Linked DNA regions of Variovorax paradoxus. The protein of the gene in region 1 binds, or shares a complex with, the protein of each later gene. Links are inferred from orthologs where the notes say so. Each region holds a gene or a part of one and is shown in the gene's direction. Other genes may lie near its edges. The genes, in order: nusB and rpsJ.

Evidence for each region.
Region 2: the proteins of nusB (region 1) and rpsJ are in contact, whole or in part, in a solved structure (PDB 3D3B), measured with the Escherichia coli proteins. The link is inferred for Variovorax paradoxus from one-to-one orthologs.

Annotation. Positions count from the first base shown.
Region 1 is NZ_CP102931.1:2,531,205-2,539,385, reverse strand. Bases 1,699-4,697 are described here. They hold nusB (transcription antitermination factor NusB), read left to right. Parts: upstream 1,699-2,924; coding sequence 2,925-3,470; downstream 3,471-4,697. Other genes in these bases: ybgC (tol-pal system-associated acyl-CoA thioesterase), read left to right, coding at 4,660-4,697; NWF24_RS11915 (pyridoxal phosphate-dependent aminotransferase), read left to right, coding at 3,467-4,663; ribH (6,7-dimethyl-8-ribityllumazine synthase), read left to right, coding at 2,467-2,928; ribBA (bifunctional 3,4-dihydroxy-2-butanone-4-phosphate synthase/GTP cyclohydrolase II), read left to right, coding at 1,699-2,460. In the rest of the region: bifunctional diaminohydroxyphosphoribosylaminopyrimidine deaminase/5-amino-6-(5-phosphoribosylamino)uracil reductase RibD, read left to right, coding at 1-600; NWF24_RS11935 (riboflavin synthase), read left to right, coding at 644-1,309; more of ribBA, read left to right, coding at 1,306-1,698; more of ybgC, read left to right, coding at 4,698-5,118; protein TolQ, read left to right, coding at 5,115-5,837; NWF24_RS11900 (ExbD/TolR family protein), read left to right, coding at 5,853-6,290; cell envelope integrity protein TolA, read left to right, coding at 6,294-7,211; NWF24_RS11890 (peptidoglycan D,D-transpeptidase FtsI family protein), read left to right, coding at 7,336-8,181. UniProt on the Escherichia coli protein: Part of the processive rRNA transcription and antitermination complex (rrnTAC). The complex forms an RNA-chaperone ring around the RNA exit tunnel of RNA polymerase (RNAP).
Region 2 is NZ_CP102931.1:177,996-186,017, forward strand. Bases 3,120-5,959 are described here. They hold rpsJ (30S ribosomal protein S10), read left to right. Parts: upstream 3,120-4,302; coding sequence 4,303-4,617; downstream 4,618-5,959. Other genes in these bases: tuf (elongation factor Tu), read left to right, coding at 3,120-4,281; NWF24_RS00810 (hypothetical protein), read left to right, coding at 5,011-5,959. Outside these bases: rpsL (30S ribosomal protein S12), read left to right, coding at 1-148; rpsG (30S ribosomal protein S7), read left to right, coding at 299-772; fusA (elongation factor G), read left to right, coding at 869-2,968; more of tuf, read left to right, coding at 3,088-3,119; more of NWF24_RS00810, read left to right, coding at 5,960-6,393; NWF24_RS00815 (hypothetical protein), read left to right, coding at 6,411-6,959; rplC (50S ribosomal protein L3), read left to right, coding at 7,197-7,877; rplD (50S ribosomal protein L4), read left to right, coding at 7,877-8,022. UniProt on the Escherichia coli protein: Involved in the binding of tRNA to the ribosomes. Part of the processive rRNA transcription and antitermination complex (rrnTAC). The complex forms an RNA-chaperone ring around the RNA exit tunnel of RNA polymerase (RNAP).

The DNA of each region.
Region 1 (8,181 bases):
CAATGGATTACGGCGCAAGCCGCGCGCGCCGACGGCCATGCATGGCGAGCGCGCGCCAGCGCGGTGCTGACGGGTGTCGGAACCGTGCTCGAAGACAACCCGCGCCTGGACGTGCGCCTGGTCGAGACTCCGCGCCAACCGCACCTGGTGGTCGTGGACAGCCGGCTCCAAACGCCGCCCGACGCTCACATCTTCATAGCAGGCCGCCCCGTGTGGATCTACGCGGCCAGCCGGGACGAGAAGAAAGCCGAGGCGCTGGAAGCACGCGGCGCCACCGTCACCTGCCTGCCCAACGCCGACGACAAGGTCGACCTGGGCGCCATGCTGAAAGACCTGGCAGCCCGCGGCGTCAACGAGCTGCACGTCGAGTCGGGCCACAAGCTCAACGGCTCGATGCTGCGCGAAGGCTGCGTCGACGAGCTGCTGGTGTACCTGGCGCCCAAGCTGATCGGCAGCGGGCTCGACATCGCGAGCCACATCCACGCCGACGGCCCGCTCACCTCGCTGGCGGGGGTTCTGCCCCTGGAATTCAGGTCCGTCGACATGCTTGGACCCGATCTGCGCATCGTGGCCCGGATCGCCGGAAAAGACGCCTTCTGACGTTTAGCCCGAAGCCCCCCTCGTTCTCTGCGAAAATGCGCGGATGTTCACCGGAATCATCACCGGCGTGGGGCGCATCGCCGCCATCCACGACCTCGGCACCTCCTCCTCCTTTGGCAAAAGACTCAGCATTGCGGTGCCCGACGGGTATCTCGACGACGTCGGCCTCGGCGACAGCATCGCGCTCAACGGCGCCTGCATGACCGTCACCACGCTCGCCCCCGAGCGACAGCAGTTCACCATCGACATTTCGGCCGAGTCCCTCGACAAGACCGCGGGCCTGACCGACGAAGGCAGCCGCATCAACCTCGAAAAGGCCCTGCGCGCCAGCGACCGCCTCGGCGGCCACATCGTGTCGGGCCACGTGGACGGCATCGGCAGCGTGAGCTTCTTCGAGCCCGTCGGCGAAAGCTGGGAACTGCGCGTGGTGGCACCGCCGGCGCTGGCCCGCTTCCTCGCCTACAAGGGCTCGATCACCGTCAACGGCGTGAGCCTCACCGTCAACAAGGTGAACGACATCGAAGGCGGCGCCGAGATCAGCATCAACCTGATCCCGCACACCGTCGACAACACCTCCCTTGGCAGCCTGAAGGCCGGCTCGAAGGTCAACCTCGAAATCGATACCGTGGCGCGCTACGTGGAGCGCATGCTTCAGGCGGGCGTGCTGGTGCCCCCCACTTCCACGTATTCCAAGGACACAGCCGAATGAACGCCTCCGTCACGCCGATCGGCGCTCCCCGCGCCGCGCGCGCCCCAGCCCCGATCTCTTCGGTCGAGGAAATCGTGGCCGAGCTTGCCGCTGGCCGCATGGTGATCCTGGTCGACGAGGAAGACCGCGAGAACGAAGGCGACATCGTCGTCGCGGCCGACCACATCACGCCCGAGGCCATCAACTTCATGGCGCGCCATGCCCGCGGCCTGATCTGCCTCACGCTCTCGCGCGAGATGTGCGAGCGGCTGCAGCTGCCGCCGATGGTGCAGCGCAACGGCGCCAAGCATTCGACCGCGTTCACCGTTTCCATCGAAGCGGCCGAAGGCGTGACTACCGGCATCTCGGCCGCCGACCGCGCCCGCACCGTGCAGGCCGCCGTAGCCCCCAATGCAGTGGCCGCCGACCTCGTTCAGCCCGGCCACATCTTCCCGCTGCAGGCGGTGGACGGCGGCGTGCTGATGCGCGCCGGCCATACCGAAGCCGGCTGCGACCTCGCCGCCATGGCCGGCTGCTCGCCCGCCTCGGTGATCTGCGAGGTGATGAACGAAGACGGCACCATGGCCCGCCTGCCCGACCTGCAGATCTTTGCGGCCGAGCACGGCCTCAAGATCGGTACCATCGCCGCGCTCATCGAGCACCGCAGCCGCGTCGAATCACTGGTCGAAAAAGTCGGCTGCCGCGAGATCCAGACCAACTGGGGCGCCTTCACCGCCCACGCCTTCATCGACAAGCCCAGCCGCGGCGTGCACCTTGCGCTGGTGCGCGGCAAGTGGGCGCCCGAAGACACGGTGTCGGTGCGCGTGCACGAGCCGCTGTCGGTGCTCGACGCACTCGAAATCAACCGCTCGCTGCACTCGTGGAGCCTGGACGCCAGCCTCTCGCACATCGCGAACGAGGGCAAGGGCGTGGCCGTGCTGCTGAACTGTGGCGAAACCGCCGGCGAGCTGCTCGCCCAGTTCGACGGCACCGCGCGCCCCGCGCAAGCCCCCGAGCGCGGCCGCATGGACCTGCGCAGCTACGGCATCGGCGCGCAGATCCTGCGCGAATGCGGCGTGCACAAGATGAATCTGCTGGGCACGCCGCGTCGCATGCCGAGCATGGCGGCGGGCTACGGGCTCGAAATCGCCGGCTACCTCACGAAAGACTGAACGACCATGCAAGGTTCAAACAAGGGCGAGACAACGCTCAACGGCAAAGGCCTGCGCATCGGCATCGTGCAGGCGCGCTTTAACGCCGACATCACTGATGCGCTGGCCTCGGCCTGCCTCTCGGAGCTCGAGGCGCTGGGTGTGGCCGCCAGCGACATCCATCACCTGCAGGTTCCCGGCGCGCTCGAAGTGCCCGTGGCGCTGCAGGCGCTCGCCGAACGCGGCGGCTACCACGCGCTGGTGGCGCTGGGCTGCATCATCCGCGGCGAAACCTATCACTTCGAACTCGTGGCCAACGAATCGGGCGCGAGCGTGAGCCGCATTGCGCTCGACTACCGCCTGCCCATCGCCAACGCGATCCTCACCACCGAAAACCTCGAGCAGGCCATCGCCCGCCAGACCGACAAGGGCCGCGACGCAGCCCGCGTGGCGGTCGAGATGGCGCAACTGCTGGCCACCCTTTCATGACCGAAGACACCTCCAAGCCCCTCAAGCCCGCTGGCGCCAAGCCGCGCCAGTCGCGCGTCGGCCTCACCAGCACGGGCGCGCGCAAGGCTTCGGCCAAGTCGAACCGCAGCCGCGCGCGCGAGTTCGCGCTGCAGGCGCTCTACCAGCACCTGGTGGGCCGCAACGACCCGACCGACATCGACCACTTCACGCGCGACCTCGCGGGCTTCCACAAGGCCGACGCTCTGCACTACGACGCGCTGCTGCATGGTTCGATCGAAGGCGCCGAGCAGCTCGACGCGTTGATCCGCCCGCTGCTTGACCGCAAGTTCGAAGAAATCTCGCCCATCGAGCACGCCGTGATGTGGATCGGCGTGTACGAGTTCCAGAACTGCCCCGACGTGCCGTGGCGCGTGGTGCTCAACGAGTGCATCGAGCTGGCCAAGGAATTCGGCGGCACCGACGGCCACAAGTACGTGAACGCCGTGCTCAACGGCCTGGCGCCGCAGTTGCGCCCGCTCGAAGTGGAAGCAGATCGCGCTTCGGGGAAAGCAAAGGCATGAGGATTTCGACGCGCGCACAGCGCATCGAGCCCTTCTATGTGATGGAAGTGGCCAAGGCCGCCAGTGCATTGGCCCGCCAGGTCGCCCATACCGACCGGCCGATGATCTTCCTGAACATCGGCGAACCCGACTTCACCGCCCCACCGCTGGTGCAGGAAGCCGCAGCCCGCGCCGTGCGCGCCGGCGCCACGCAGTACACGCAGGCCACTGGCCTCGACCATCTGCGCGAACGCATCAGCGCCTGGTATCGCCAGCGCTTCAACGTCGACGTGCCGGCCCGCCGCATCGTCGTCACCGCTGGCGCCTCGGCCGCGCTGCAGCTGGCCTGCCTCGCGCTGATCGAGTCCGGCGACGAGATCCTGATGCCCGACCCGAGCTATCCGTGCAACCGCCACTTCGTGAGCGCGGCGGACGGCAAGGCCGTGCTGGTGCCGACCACGGCCGAAGAGCGCTTCCAGCTCACGGCCGCCAAGGTCGAGGCCGCCTGGACCGACAAGACGCGCGGCGTGCTGCTCGCGTCACCGTCGAACCCGACCGGCACTTCGATCGCGCCCGACGAACTGCGCCGCATCCACGAGGTGGTGTCGCAGCGCGGCGGCATCACGCTGATCGACGAGATCTATCTCGGCCTCTCATACGACGATGCCTTCGGGCAGACGGCGCTGGCCATCGACGACAACGTCATCAGCATCAACAGCTTCAGCAAGTACTTCAACATGACCGGCTGGCGCCTCGGCTGGCTGGTGGTGCCCGAGGTGCTGGTGCCGGTGGTCGAGCGCCTTGCGCAAAACCTGTTCATCTGCGCGAGCACGGTGTCTCAGTACGCGGCGCTCGCCTGCTTCGAGGACGAGAGCATTGCCGAGTACGAACGCCGCCGCGCCGAATTCAAGGCGCGCCGCGACTGGTTCATTCCGCAGCTGAACGCGTTAGGCCTGAACGTGCCCGTGGTTCCCGACGGCGCCTTCTACGCCTGGGCCGACTGCACGAGCTTCGCCGAAAAGCTCGGCATCTCCGGCAGCTGGGACTTCGCCTTCGAGACCATGAAGCGCGCCCACGTCGCCGTCACGCCCGGCCGCGACTTCGGCACGGCCGAGACGGCCAAGTTCGTGCGCTTCTCCACTGCCAGTTCGATGGCGCACCTGCAGGAATCCATCGAACGCCTGCGGGCCATGGCAGAGAACCAGGCGCAATGAGCTACGCGTTTCCGATCCGCGTCTACTGGGAAGACACCGACGCCGGCGGCATCGTGTTCTACGCCAATTACCTGAAGTTCATGGAGCGCGGCCGCACCGAGTGGCTGCGCTCGCTGGGCGTCGAACAGCGCAAGCTGCGCGAGGAAACGGGCGGCCAGTTCGTGGTGAGCGAAACGCAGCTCAAATACCATCGGCCCTCGCGGCTAGACGACGAACTGCTCGTTACAGCCGATCTTCAACAATTGGGCACTGCGTCGTTGATAATCGGTCAGCGAGTGCTATCAAAAACAGAGCAAGAGCGAACGGGGGCCCCGGCACCCGTCTTGCTGTGCGAAGGCACGATCCGCATCGGCTGGGTGGACGCCGCCACATTGCGTCCCGCACGCATTCCGAAGCAAGTGACGGGAACCCTCGAGCGCTACAGCGGCTCCATGACACAACCTTTCAAGCCATGAACCAAGACCTCTCCATCATCAATCTCCTGCTCCATGCGAGCTTCGTGGTTCAACTGGTCGTGCTGCTGCTCGTGATCGTCTCGATCGCCAGCTGGGCCGCGATCATCCGCAAGTACTTCGCACTGCGGCGCATGCGTGCCCTCAACGACGACTTCGAACGCGAGTTCTGGTCGGGCACCAGCCTCAATGAACTGTTCGCCTCGGCCGCGCAGAACGCCAAGTTCGCCGGCCCCATGGAGCGCATCTTCGCTTCGGGCATGCGCGAATATCAAAAGCTGCGCGAACGCCACGTTACCGACGCCCCCACGCTGCTCGACGGCGCCCGCCGCGCGATGCGCGCGAGCTTCCAGCGCGAGCTGGACGCGGCCGAGCAGAACCTCTCGTTCCTGGCCACCGTGGGCTCGGTCTCTCCGTACGTCGGCCTGTTCGGCACGGTCTGGGGCATCATGCACGCCTTCACCGGCCTGGCTGCACTGGCGCAGGTAACGCTGGCCACCGTGGCCCCCGGCATCGCCGAGGCACTGGTGGCCACCGCCATCGGCCTGTTCGCCGCCATTCCGGCTGTTGTGGGCTACAACCGCTTCGCCCGCGAGATCGACAAGATCGCCATTGCCCTCGAAACCTACATCGAGGAGTTCTCCAACATCCTGCAGCGCAACCTGTCGGCCAATCCGACGGCCGGCGGCGCGGCATCGTCGGTGGCTCCGGCCAACCGCTGAACGGAGGCGCAGCGCATGCCCGCCGTTTCATCCCGGGGCCGCGGCCGCCGGACGATCAACGAGATCAACATGGTCCCGTTCATCGACGTGATGCTGGTGCTGCTGATCATCTTCATGGTCACCGCGCCGCTCATCACGCCGAGCGTGATCAACCTGCCCTCGGTCGACCGCGCCAACAAGCAGCCCGACAAGCCCATCGAGATCGTCATCAAGAGCGAAGACGAAGTGCAGATCAAGAAAGATCCGTCCACCGGCTCGGGCGGCACCTCGATCCCCATGACCCAGATCGGCTCCGCGGCCAAGCAGGCCCAGGGCGGCGACGACCAGCGCCCGGTGGTCATCAGCGCCGACAAGTCGGTGAAGTACGAGACCGTCGTGAAGGCGATGAACCAGCTCAAGCGCAGCGGTATCGAGCGCGTGGGCCTGTCGGTCACGACCACGGGCGGCAAATAAGGCATGTCGCTCGCACTGGATCGCCCCGAGTTCGCGCCGCCGCCGCAGCGCGGCACGCCGCGTGCCGTCGTGCTGGCCCTCATTGCGCATGCGTTGCTGATCGCCGCGCTGACGTGGGGTGTGCGCTGGCGCAGCGACCCCGACGAAGGTGCGGTCGACGCGGAGCTGTGGTCGTCCACGGTGCAGCAGGCGGCGCCCCGCCTTCAAGCACCGCAAGCCCCCACGCCGGCTCCTGCGCCACCGCCGCCCGCACCCGCACCACCACCCCCACCGGTGGCGAAGGCGCCCGAGCCCGCACCTGCGCCAAGGGCGCCCGACATTGCCCTGGAGCGCGAGAAGAAGCTCAAGGAGCAGAAGGAACAGAAAGAGCGCGAACTCGAGCAGCAACAGCAGCAGAAGAAGAAAGAGCTCGAAGCCAAGCAGCGTGCCGAAGACGAGGCCCAGCGCAAGAAAGAGCAGCAGCAGAAACTCGCCGACCAGAAGAAGCAGCAGGAAGCCGAGGCCAAGCAGGCCGAAGCCAAGAAGGCCGATGCCGCGGCGAAGCAGGCAGCCGCCGACCGTGCCGCCGCGCTCAAGCGCATGCAAGGCCTGGCTGGTGCGAGCGGCGCCGACGATTCGAAGGGCACAGCCCAACGTTCGTCGGGCCCTTCGAGCGGCTATGCCGGCCGCATCGCCGCCGCCGTGCGCCCGAACATCACCTTCCCCGATGCCGACATGGTGAACGGCAACCCGGCCGCGGAGTTCGAAGTCAACCTGGCGCCCGACGGCACCATCGTCGGCGTCAAGCTGAGCAAGTCGAGCGGCCTGCAGGGCTGGGACGAGGCCGCCGAACGCGGCCTGCGCAAGACCGAGAAGCTGCCGCGCGACACCGACGGGCGCATCTTCCCGTCGCTGATCGTGTCGCTGCGGCCCAAGCGCTGACGGCGCAGCAGCAGCGTCGATTTATGCGTCGATTCCGGGCGGCTTTGAACAACCGCCCGGAACTCGTTCGACGCCCTGCTGTCTACACGCGGACAACAACAGCCGGGCGCCACGCCCGCACAAGATGAATCCCAACGGCCGCATCCGCTACGGCAGCAGTCCGCTGCTCGCCAGCCCCACTCCCGTGTGGCGCAGCAAGTTCATCGTGGCCAGCATCGCCTTCGGCTTCGTGCTGCTGGCCGGCCGGGCCGCTTACGTCCAGATCTTCAACAACGACTTCTTCCAGCATCAGGGCGAGGTGCGCTACCAGCGCACGCTGGAGCTGCCGGCCAACCGCGGCCGCATTCTCGACCGCAACGGGCTGATCCTGGCCTCCGACATTCCGGCGCCCAGCATCTGGGCCATTCCCGAGGACATCGAGCGCGACGACCCCGAAGTTCAGGCCAAGCTCAAGCAGGCGGCCAAGCTGCTCGGCATGCCGCAGAAGGACTTCGACAAAAAGCTGGAGGACGAGGACAAGACCTTCGTCTGGCTCAAGCGCCAGGTCGACCAGCCGGTTGCCAAGGAGGTTGCGGCGCTCAACATCAAGGGCATCTACCTGCGCCGCGATTACCGTCGCCAGTATCCCGAGGGCGAGGCGGCGGCGCACCTGGCCGGCTTCACCAACGTGGAAGACATCGGGCAGGAAGGCGTGGAGCTGGCCTTCAACCAGGAGTTGGCCGGCAAGTCCGGCTCGCGCCACGTCCTCAAGGACCGGCTTGGTCACATCGTCGAGGACACCGAAGACCAGGTGCCGCCGACCGAGGGCCACGACATCCAGCTGAGCATCGACGACCGTGTGCAGTTCGTGGCCTACGAGAAGATCCGCGATGCCGTCGTCGCCAACAAGGCGCGCGCCGGCAGCGTGGTGGTGGTCGATGCGCAGACGGGCGAGCTGCTGGCCATGGCCAACTACCCGAGCTACGACCCC
Region 2 (8,022 bases), 2.4 Mb from region 1 along the record:
CAGCGTCGTGCTGGTTCGCGGCGGTCGTGTCAAGGACTTGCCCGGTGTGCGTTACCACATCGTGCGCGGTTCGCTCGACTTGCAAGGCGTGAAAGACCGCAAGCAGTCGCGTTCCAAGTACGGCGCGAAGCGTCCCAAGAAGGCTTAAGCCTTCCTGTCGTCAAAAAACAAACGGTGTTCGGTTGCCTTGGCGGGCACATCGAACGAAGTGACCCACTGTCGGGTCGAGTAAGTGAGAGTCCTGACTGGCTCTCGCGGTGCCGGAAGCGGTGCCAACTGAAGCAAAGAGGTTAGAAAAATGCCACGTCGTCGCGAAGTCCCCAAACGTGAAATCCTGCCGGATCCCAAGTACGGCAATGTCGAGCTGTCCAAATTCATGAACGTGATCATGGAAGGCGGCAAGAAGGCGATCGCCGAGCGCATCATTTACGGTGCTCTCGACTTCATCGAAAAGAAGAACCCGGACAAGGATCCTCTCGAAGCATTCACCGTTGCCATCAACAACGTGAAGCCGATGGTCGAAGTGAAGTCGCGCCGCGTTGGCGGTGCGAACTATCAAGTGCCGGTCGAAGTCCGTCCTGTCCGTCGCCTCGCCCTGTCGATGCGCTGGATCAAGGAAGCTGCCCGCAAGCGCGGTGAAAAGTCGATGGCCCTGCGTCTGGCCAACGAACTGATGGAAGCCACGGAAGGCCGTGGCGGCGCCATGAAGAAGCGCGACGAAGTGCACCGCATGGCAGAAGCCAACCGGGCGTTCAGCCACTTCCGCTTCTAAAAATCAAACTTCGCTTGGGCGTTGGGTGCTGAGTGTCGGGCGTTGTGCCCGTGCTCGGGGCCCAGCGCTCAACGCATTTCAACCCGAAAGTAAATCATGTCCCGCAAGACCCCCATCGAGCGCTACCGCAACATCGGCATCTCCGCGCACATCGACGCTGGCAAGACCACGACGACCGAACGTATCCTGTTCTACACCGGTGTGAACCACAAGATCGGTGAAGTGCACGACGGCGCCGCCACGATGGACTGGATGGAGCAAGAGCAAGAGCGTGGCATCACGATCACGTCCGCTGCCACCACCTGCTTCTGGAAGGGCATGGCCGGCAAGTTCGACGAACACCGCATCAACATCATCGACACCCCTGGCCACGTGGACTTCACCATTGAAGTCGAGCGCTCGATGCGCGTGCTGGACGGCGCTGTCATGGTGTACGACGCCGTCGGCGGCGTGCAGCCCCAGTCGGAAACCGTCTGGCGCCAGGCCAACAAGTACAAGGTGCCCCGTCTCGCGTTCGTCAACAAGATGGACCGCACCGGCGCCGACTTCCTGCGCGTGCGCCAGATGATGGTGGACCGCCTGAAGGCCAACCCCGTCGTGATCCAGATCCCGATCGGTGCCGAAGAGCACTTCCAGGGCATCGTCGACCTCGTGAAGATGAAGGCGATCATCTGGGACGAAGACAAGGGCGTGACGTTCCAGTACGGCGAGATTCCCGCCAACCTGACCGACGTCTGCAACGAATACCGCGAAAAGCTCGTCGAAGCGGCTGCCGAAGCCAGCGAAGAGCTGATGAACAAGTACCTCGAAGGCGGCGAGCTGAGCGAGGAAGAAATCAAGAAGGCCATTCGCCAGCGCACCATCGCCGGCGAAATCCAGCCGATGCTGTGCGGCTCGGCCTTCAAGAACAAGGGCGTGCAAGCCATGCTCGACGCCGTCGTCGAATACATGCCCGCGCCGACCGACATTCCCCCGGTCAACGGCCTGGACGAAGACGAGGCGCCTGTCATCCGCAAGGCTGACGACAACGAGAAGTTCTCGGCCCTGGCATTCAAGCTGATGACCGACCCGTTCGTGGGCCAGTTGACCTTCGTGCGCGTCTACTCCGGCGTGCTGACCAAGGGCGACAGCGTCTACAACCCGGTTCGCGGCAAGAAGGAACGTATCGGCCGTATCGTGCAGATGCACGCCAACAACCGCGAAGAAGTCAACGAAATCCGCGCCGGCGACATCGCTGCCTGCGTGGGCCTGAAGGAAGTCACCACGGGCGAAACCCTGTGCGACCCGACGGCGATCGTGACGCTCGAGCGCATGGTGTTCCCGGAATCGGTGATCTCGCAGGCCGTCGAGCCGAAGACCAAGGCCGACCAGGAAAAGATGGGCATCGCCCTGCAACGCCTGGCTCAGGAAGACCCCTCGTTCCGCGTCAAGACCGACGAAGAATCGGGCCAGACCATCATCGCCGGCATGGGCGAGCTCCACCTTGAAATCATCGTGGACCGCATGAAGCGCGAATTCGGCGTGGAAGCCAACGTGGGCAAGCCGCAAGTGGCTTACCGCGAAACGATCCGCAAGACCGTCGAAGACGCCGAAGGCAAGTTCGTTCGCCAGTCGGGCGGCAAGGGCCAGTACGGTCACGTCATCCTGAAGCTCGAGCCGCAAGAGGCTGGCAAGGGCTTCGAATTCGTCGACGCCATCAAGGGCGGTGTGGTTCCTCGCGAATACATTCCCGCGGTGGAAAAGGGCGTTGTGGAAGCGCTGACGCAAGGCGTGCTGGCGGGCTACCCCGTCGTGGACGTCAAGGTCACGCTGCACTTCGGCTCGTACCACGACGTGGACTCGAACGAAATGGCGTTCAAGATGGCCGCAATCTTCGGCTTCAAGGAAGGCGCCCGCAAGGCCAGCCCCGTGATCCTCGAGCCGATGATGGCCGTGGAAGTCGAAACGCCTGAAGACTACGCCGGCAACGTGATGGGCGACCTGTCGTCCCGCCGCGGCATGGTGCAGGGCATGGACGACATGGTCGGTGGCGGCAAGGCCATCAAGGCTGAAGTGCCGCTGTCGGAAATGTTCGGCTACTCGACCACGCTGCGCTCGATGTCGCAAGGCCGCGCGACGTACACGATGGAGTTCAAGCACTACGCTGAAGCCCCCCGTAACGTCGCCGAAGCCATCGTGGCCGCTCGCGCCAAGTAAGTATTCAATTTCGAATCTGTCTGCGACCGTGTGCCCCTCGCTGCCCGTGGCGAGGGAACCAGCAATGCGGTGCAGACATAAAACCCAATCACGGGCACTGCTCTTTCAAGGATTGAAAAATGGCAAAAGGTAAATTCACCCGCACCAAGCCGCACGTGAACGTGGGCACGATCGGTCACGTTGACCACGGCAAGACGACGCTGACGGCTGCGATCGCAACGGTTCTGTCGGCCAAGTTCGGCGGCGAAGCCAAGGCCTACGACCAGATCGACGCTGCGCCTGAAGAAAAGGCCCGCGGCATCACGATCAACACCGCGCACGTCGAGTACGAAACGGCCAATCGCCACTACGCACACGTCGACTGCCCCGGCCACGCCGACTACGTGAAGAACATGATCACCGGCGCCGCTCAAATGGACGGCGCCATTTTGGTGTGCTCGGCCGCTGACGGCCCGATGCCCCAGACCCGTGAACACATCCTGCTGGCTCGCCAGGTGGGCGTGGGCTACATCATCGTGTTCCTGAACAAGTGCGACATGGTCGACGACAAGGAACTGCTTGAACTGGTCGAAATGGAAGTTCGCGAACTCCTCGACAAGTACGAGTTCCCCGGCGACGACACCCCGATCATCCACGGCTCGGCCAAGCTCGCCCTGGAAGGCGACAAGGGCGAACTGGGTGAAGGCGCCATCATGAAGCTGGCCGAAGCCCTGGACACGTACATCCCGACGCCCGAGCGCGCCGTGGACGGCACGTTCCTGATGCCCGTGGAAGACGTGTTCTCGATCTCGGGTCGCGGCACCGTGGTGACCGGCGCTGTCGAGCGCGGCGTGATCAAGGTTGGTGAAGAAATCGAAATCGTGGGCATCCGCCCGACGGTCAAGACCACCTGCACCGGCGTGGAAATGTTCCGCAAGCTGCTGGACCAGGGTCAGGCTGGCGACAACGTCGGCGTGCTGCTGCGCGGCACGAAGCGCGAAGAAGTCGAGCGCGGCCAAGTGCTGTGCAAGCCCGGCTCGATCAAGCCGCACACGCACTTCACCGCCGAGGTGTACGTTCTGTCGAAGGACGAAGGCGGCCGTCACACGCCGTTCTTCAACAACTACCGTCCGCAGTTCTACTTCCGCACGACGGACGTGACCGGCGCGATCGAGCTGCCCAAGGACAAGGAAATGGTCATGCCTGGCGACAACGTCAGCATCACCGTCAAGCTGATCAACCCGATCGCGATGGAAGAAGGCCTGCGCTTCGCCATCCGTGAAGGCGGCCGTACCGTGGGTTCGGGCGTCGTGGCCAAGATCCTCGATATCTAAGCCGGACGCAAAGGAATCACCATGGCTACCAAGCAAAAAATCCGCATCCGCCTGAAGGCATTCGACTACAAGCTGATCGACCAGTCGGCAGCCGAAATCGTCGACACCGCCAAGCGCACCGGCGCGATCGTCAAGGGCCCCGTGCCCCTGCCGACCCGCATGAAGCGTTTCGACATCCTGCGTTCGCCGCACGTCAACAAGACGTCGCGCGACCAGCTGGAAATCCGCACGCACCAGCGCCTGATGGACATCGTCGACCCGACCGACAAGACCGTGGACGCGCTGATGAAGCTCGACCTGCCGGCCGGCGTGGACGTCGAGATCAAGCTGCAGTAATCCGTTCGACCTCGCGTCGCGGTTATTTGTGAAGCCCGCCTGCAGAAATGCAGGCGGGCTTTGTGCTTTATGTCACGCAGATGTGGCATCCTCGCCGGACGACAGCCTCCCTCCATCGAGGCGTCGGACAGCTGAAACGAGGGCAGCACAGCTATGAGACAAAGTATCTCTTTTGCGTCGGGTTTGATGGCTTGCATTGCGGCGGTGTTGTTGACCGCATGTGGCGGCGGTGGGGGAGGTGGCGGTGGTGGCATTCCCCTGTTGCCTGTGGCCTCGTCGACAACGGGAAATGGCGATGGTGGTTCTTCTCTGCCGGTATTCCCGGCGGGGACGGTGGCTGTACTGAGCGGGACTGCCAGTTATGAGTCGGTGCCAAATCCCAGCGGCCGCTTGGTGTATGCCGACACCGCTATCAAGCCAGTGCGCAGGGCTTATGTCGAAGTGCTCGATGCCACCAGTGGCACCCAGTTGGCCATCACCTCCACTGACGACAACGGCGCTTATTCGGCGAGTGTTCCGATGAACACGAGTGTCATCGTCCGGGTGCGTGCCCAGCTCCTCCGCACCGGTGTGCTTCCGAGTTGGGACGTCACCGTGCGCGACAACACCCAGTCGAGCGCGATCTACTCCATGCAGTCGTCGGTGTTCTCCACCGGCGTCGCGGCGCTCACGCGTGACCTGCGCGCTGGCAGCGGGTGGGGCGGGTCGAGCTACACCAGCCAGCGCGTGTCCGGGCCATTCGCTGTGATGGACACGATCTACACCGCGATGCAGAAGGTGCTGTCGGTGGCTCCGGCGACGGCGTTTCCGTCGCTGAAGGTGTTCTGGAGTGTCAACAACACGAACTCCGGCGGCAGCATCGCGCTGGGCCAGATCGGCACTACGTTCTTCATCGGCAGGAGTTCGGGTGCCGAGATCTACGTGCTTGGCAAGGAAGATGTGGACACCGACGAATTCGACGCGCCGGTGATCGCGCACGAATGGGGCCACTATTACCAGGCCTCCTTCAGCCGCGACGATTCGCCGGGCGGCGCGCATTCCACGAGCGAACTCATCGACCGCCGGCTCGCCTTCTCCGAAGGATGGGGTAACGGCTGGTCGGGCATCGCGCTGGGTCGTAGCAACTATGTCGATTCGGGTGGACCCGGCCAGGCCCAGGGCGGCAGCCTCGATCTCACGCAGGGGCCGGCGACCAACCGAGGGTGGTTCCGTGAATCCTCGATCCAGTCGATCTTCTGGAACCTGAACCAGCAGGTCGGTTTCAAGCCGATCCACGACACGATGACGGGGGCGCCGTTCAGGAGCGGCGCGCCGGTCACCTCAATCCATCCGTTCGCCGTGGCATTCAACGCGACAGCGCAGGGCAGTGCATCCACGCTGGCCTCGCTGCTCGCAGGGCAGAGCATCACGGTCAATGATGCCTACGGCGCGGGGGAGGGCAATGATGGCGGCGTGTCGATCGCGCTGCCGATGTACAAGCAGGCGGTGGTCGGTACGGCCACTTCGGCCTGTGTGACGAACGCTGCGGATCCTCAGCGTGACGGAAACAAGCTCGGAAGCTTCGCGTACCTGCGTTTCACGGCGCCCGCCAACCGTGGCTACCAGTTCACGATCTCCCCACCGGGGGGCGCTAATCCCAACTACGCAATCTATCGAGGTGGCGTGGTGAGCCGAAATACCAGTTCGGTCAACCTGTCGGCTGGCGACTATGTGCTGGTTGTCAACGATCTCAACAACTCCGCCGCCAGCACCTGCTTCGGCGTGATCATTCAGTAGCAGCGAGGAAGGCCGCCATGAACCTCCGTTCCAACTCGACGATTGCCGCCATGGCATGCCTGGCGCTAGCTGCCGCGTCGGCGCCAGTCTTCGCAGATGGCGTGCCGGCGCCCCGCACCGCAAAGCACTCCGCTTCGTCCCGCAATGCTGCGCCCATGACGGTCGCGGCGCGCAAGCCCAACGATTCAGGCGTCGTGATCCAGTTCAGGGTGGAGGGTACGGCCCAGGTCGGCCGGCCGGTTTCTGTCGTTCTGCAGTTCGACGGCGTGAGCGATCCGGCAGGTGCCACCGCACGCCTGACGACCGATGCCGGCCTGACCCTGACCACAAGCAGCAGCCTGGCCCTTCCCGCCGGCCAGCGTACGACCGCCACCGCCACGGTGACGAGCGACCGCGAAGGTCTCGCCTATCTGAACGTCTTTGTTACGCAGAACGGCGCCATGAGCATCGTCGCCATCCCCGTGCAGACCGGCTCGGCCGCCCCGGCCATGAAGGCTGCAGGCGAGATGAAGTCGTCCGCGGAAGGCGAAAAAATCATCTCGCTGCCGGCCAAAGAGCCGAAATAAGCCGCGAAAGACCCCGGAAACGGGGCTTCGGCGCCCTCAAAACGGCCACAACTGCAGTGCTTGCGCGGAGCCCGCATCGCGGGCTATAATCGCTGGCTCTGCCCTTGCTGCGTCCGCATGGGTGTCGTTCTGGCAGAGATTTATCAACCTTCTTGCGCTGTTCGGGGAAGCCCGGCAAACGCTGTCGCCAATTGAAGTGGCAGCGGCGTAGGGAGTTTCCATTTTTGGAGAAAACAAATGAGTCTGAGCAACTCCCTCGGGTTGCTGGGCCGCAAGGTGGGGATGATGCGTCTCTTCACCGATGACGGGGACGCAGTTCCTGTCACGGTGGTGGATGTGTCCAACAACCGTGTGACCCAGATCAAGTCCCAAGAGACCGATGGCTACGTCGCCCTGCAGGTGACGTTCGGTTCGCGCAAAGCATCGCGCGTGACCAAGCCCGAAGCCGGCCACCTCGCCAAGGCGGGTGTCGAAGCAGGCGAAATCATCCAGGAATTCCGCGTTACCGCCGATACCGCTGGTCAGCACAAGGCTGGCGGCGTGATCGCAGTGACGAGCGTCTTCTCCGTGGGCCAGAAGGTGGACGTGCAAGGCACTTCCATCGGCAAGGGCTACGCTGGCACGATCAAGCGTCACAACATGAGCTCGCAACGCGCGTCGCACGGTAACAGCCGTTCGCACAACGTTCCCGGCTCGATCGGTATGGCACAAGACCCCGGTCGCGTGTTCCCCGGCAAGCGCATGACGGGCCACCTCGGCGACGTCACCCGCACGACGCAAAACCTCGACGTGTTCCGCATCGACGAAGCACGTCAACTGCTGCTCATCAAGGGCGCGATTCCGGGTTCGAAGGGTGGCTTCGTCACCGTGCGTCCCGCCGTCAAGGCCAAGCCGCAAGCGGCCCAAGGAGCGAAGTAATGGAACTCGAACTCCTGAACGAACAAGGCCAGGCCGCGTCGAAGTACGACGCCCCCGAGACCGTGTTCGGCCGTGACTACAACGAAGACCTGGTTCACCAGATCGTCGTTGCATTCCAGGCCAACGCACGCCAAGGCACGCGCGC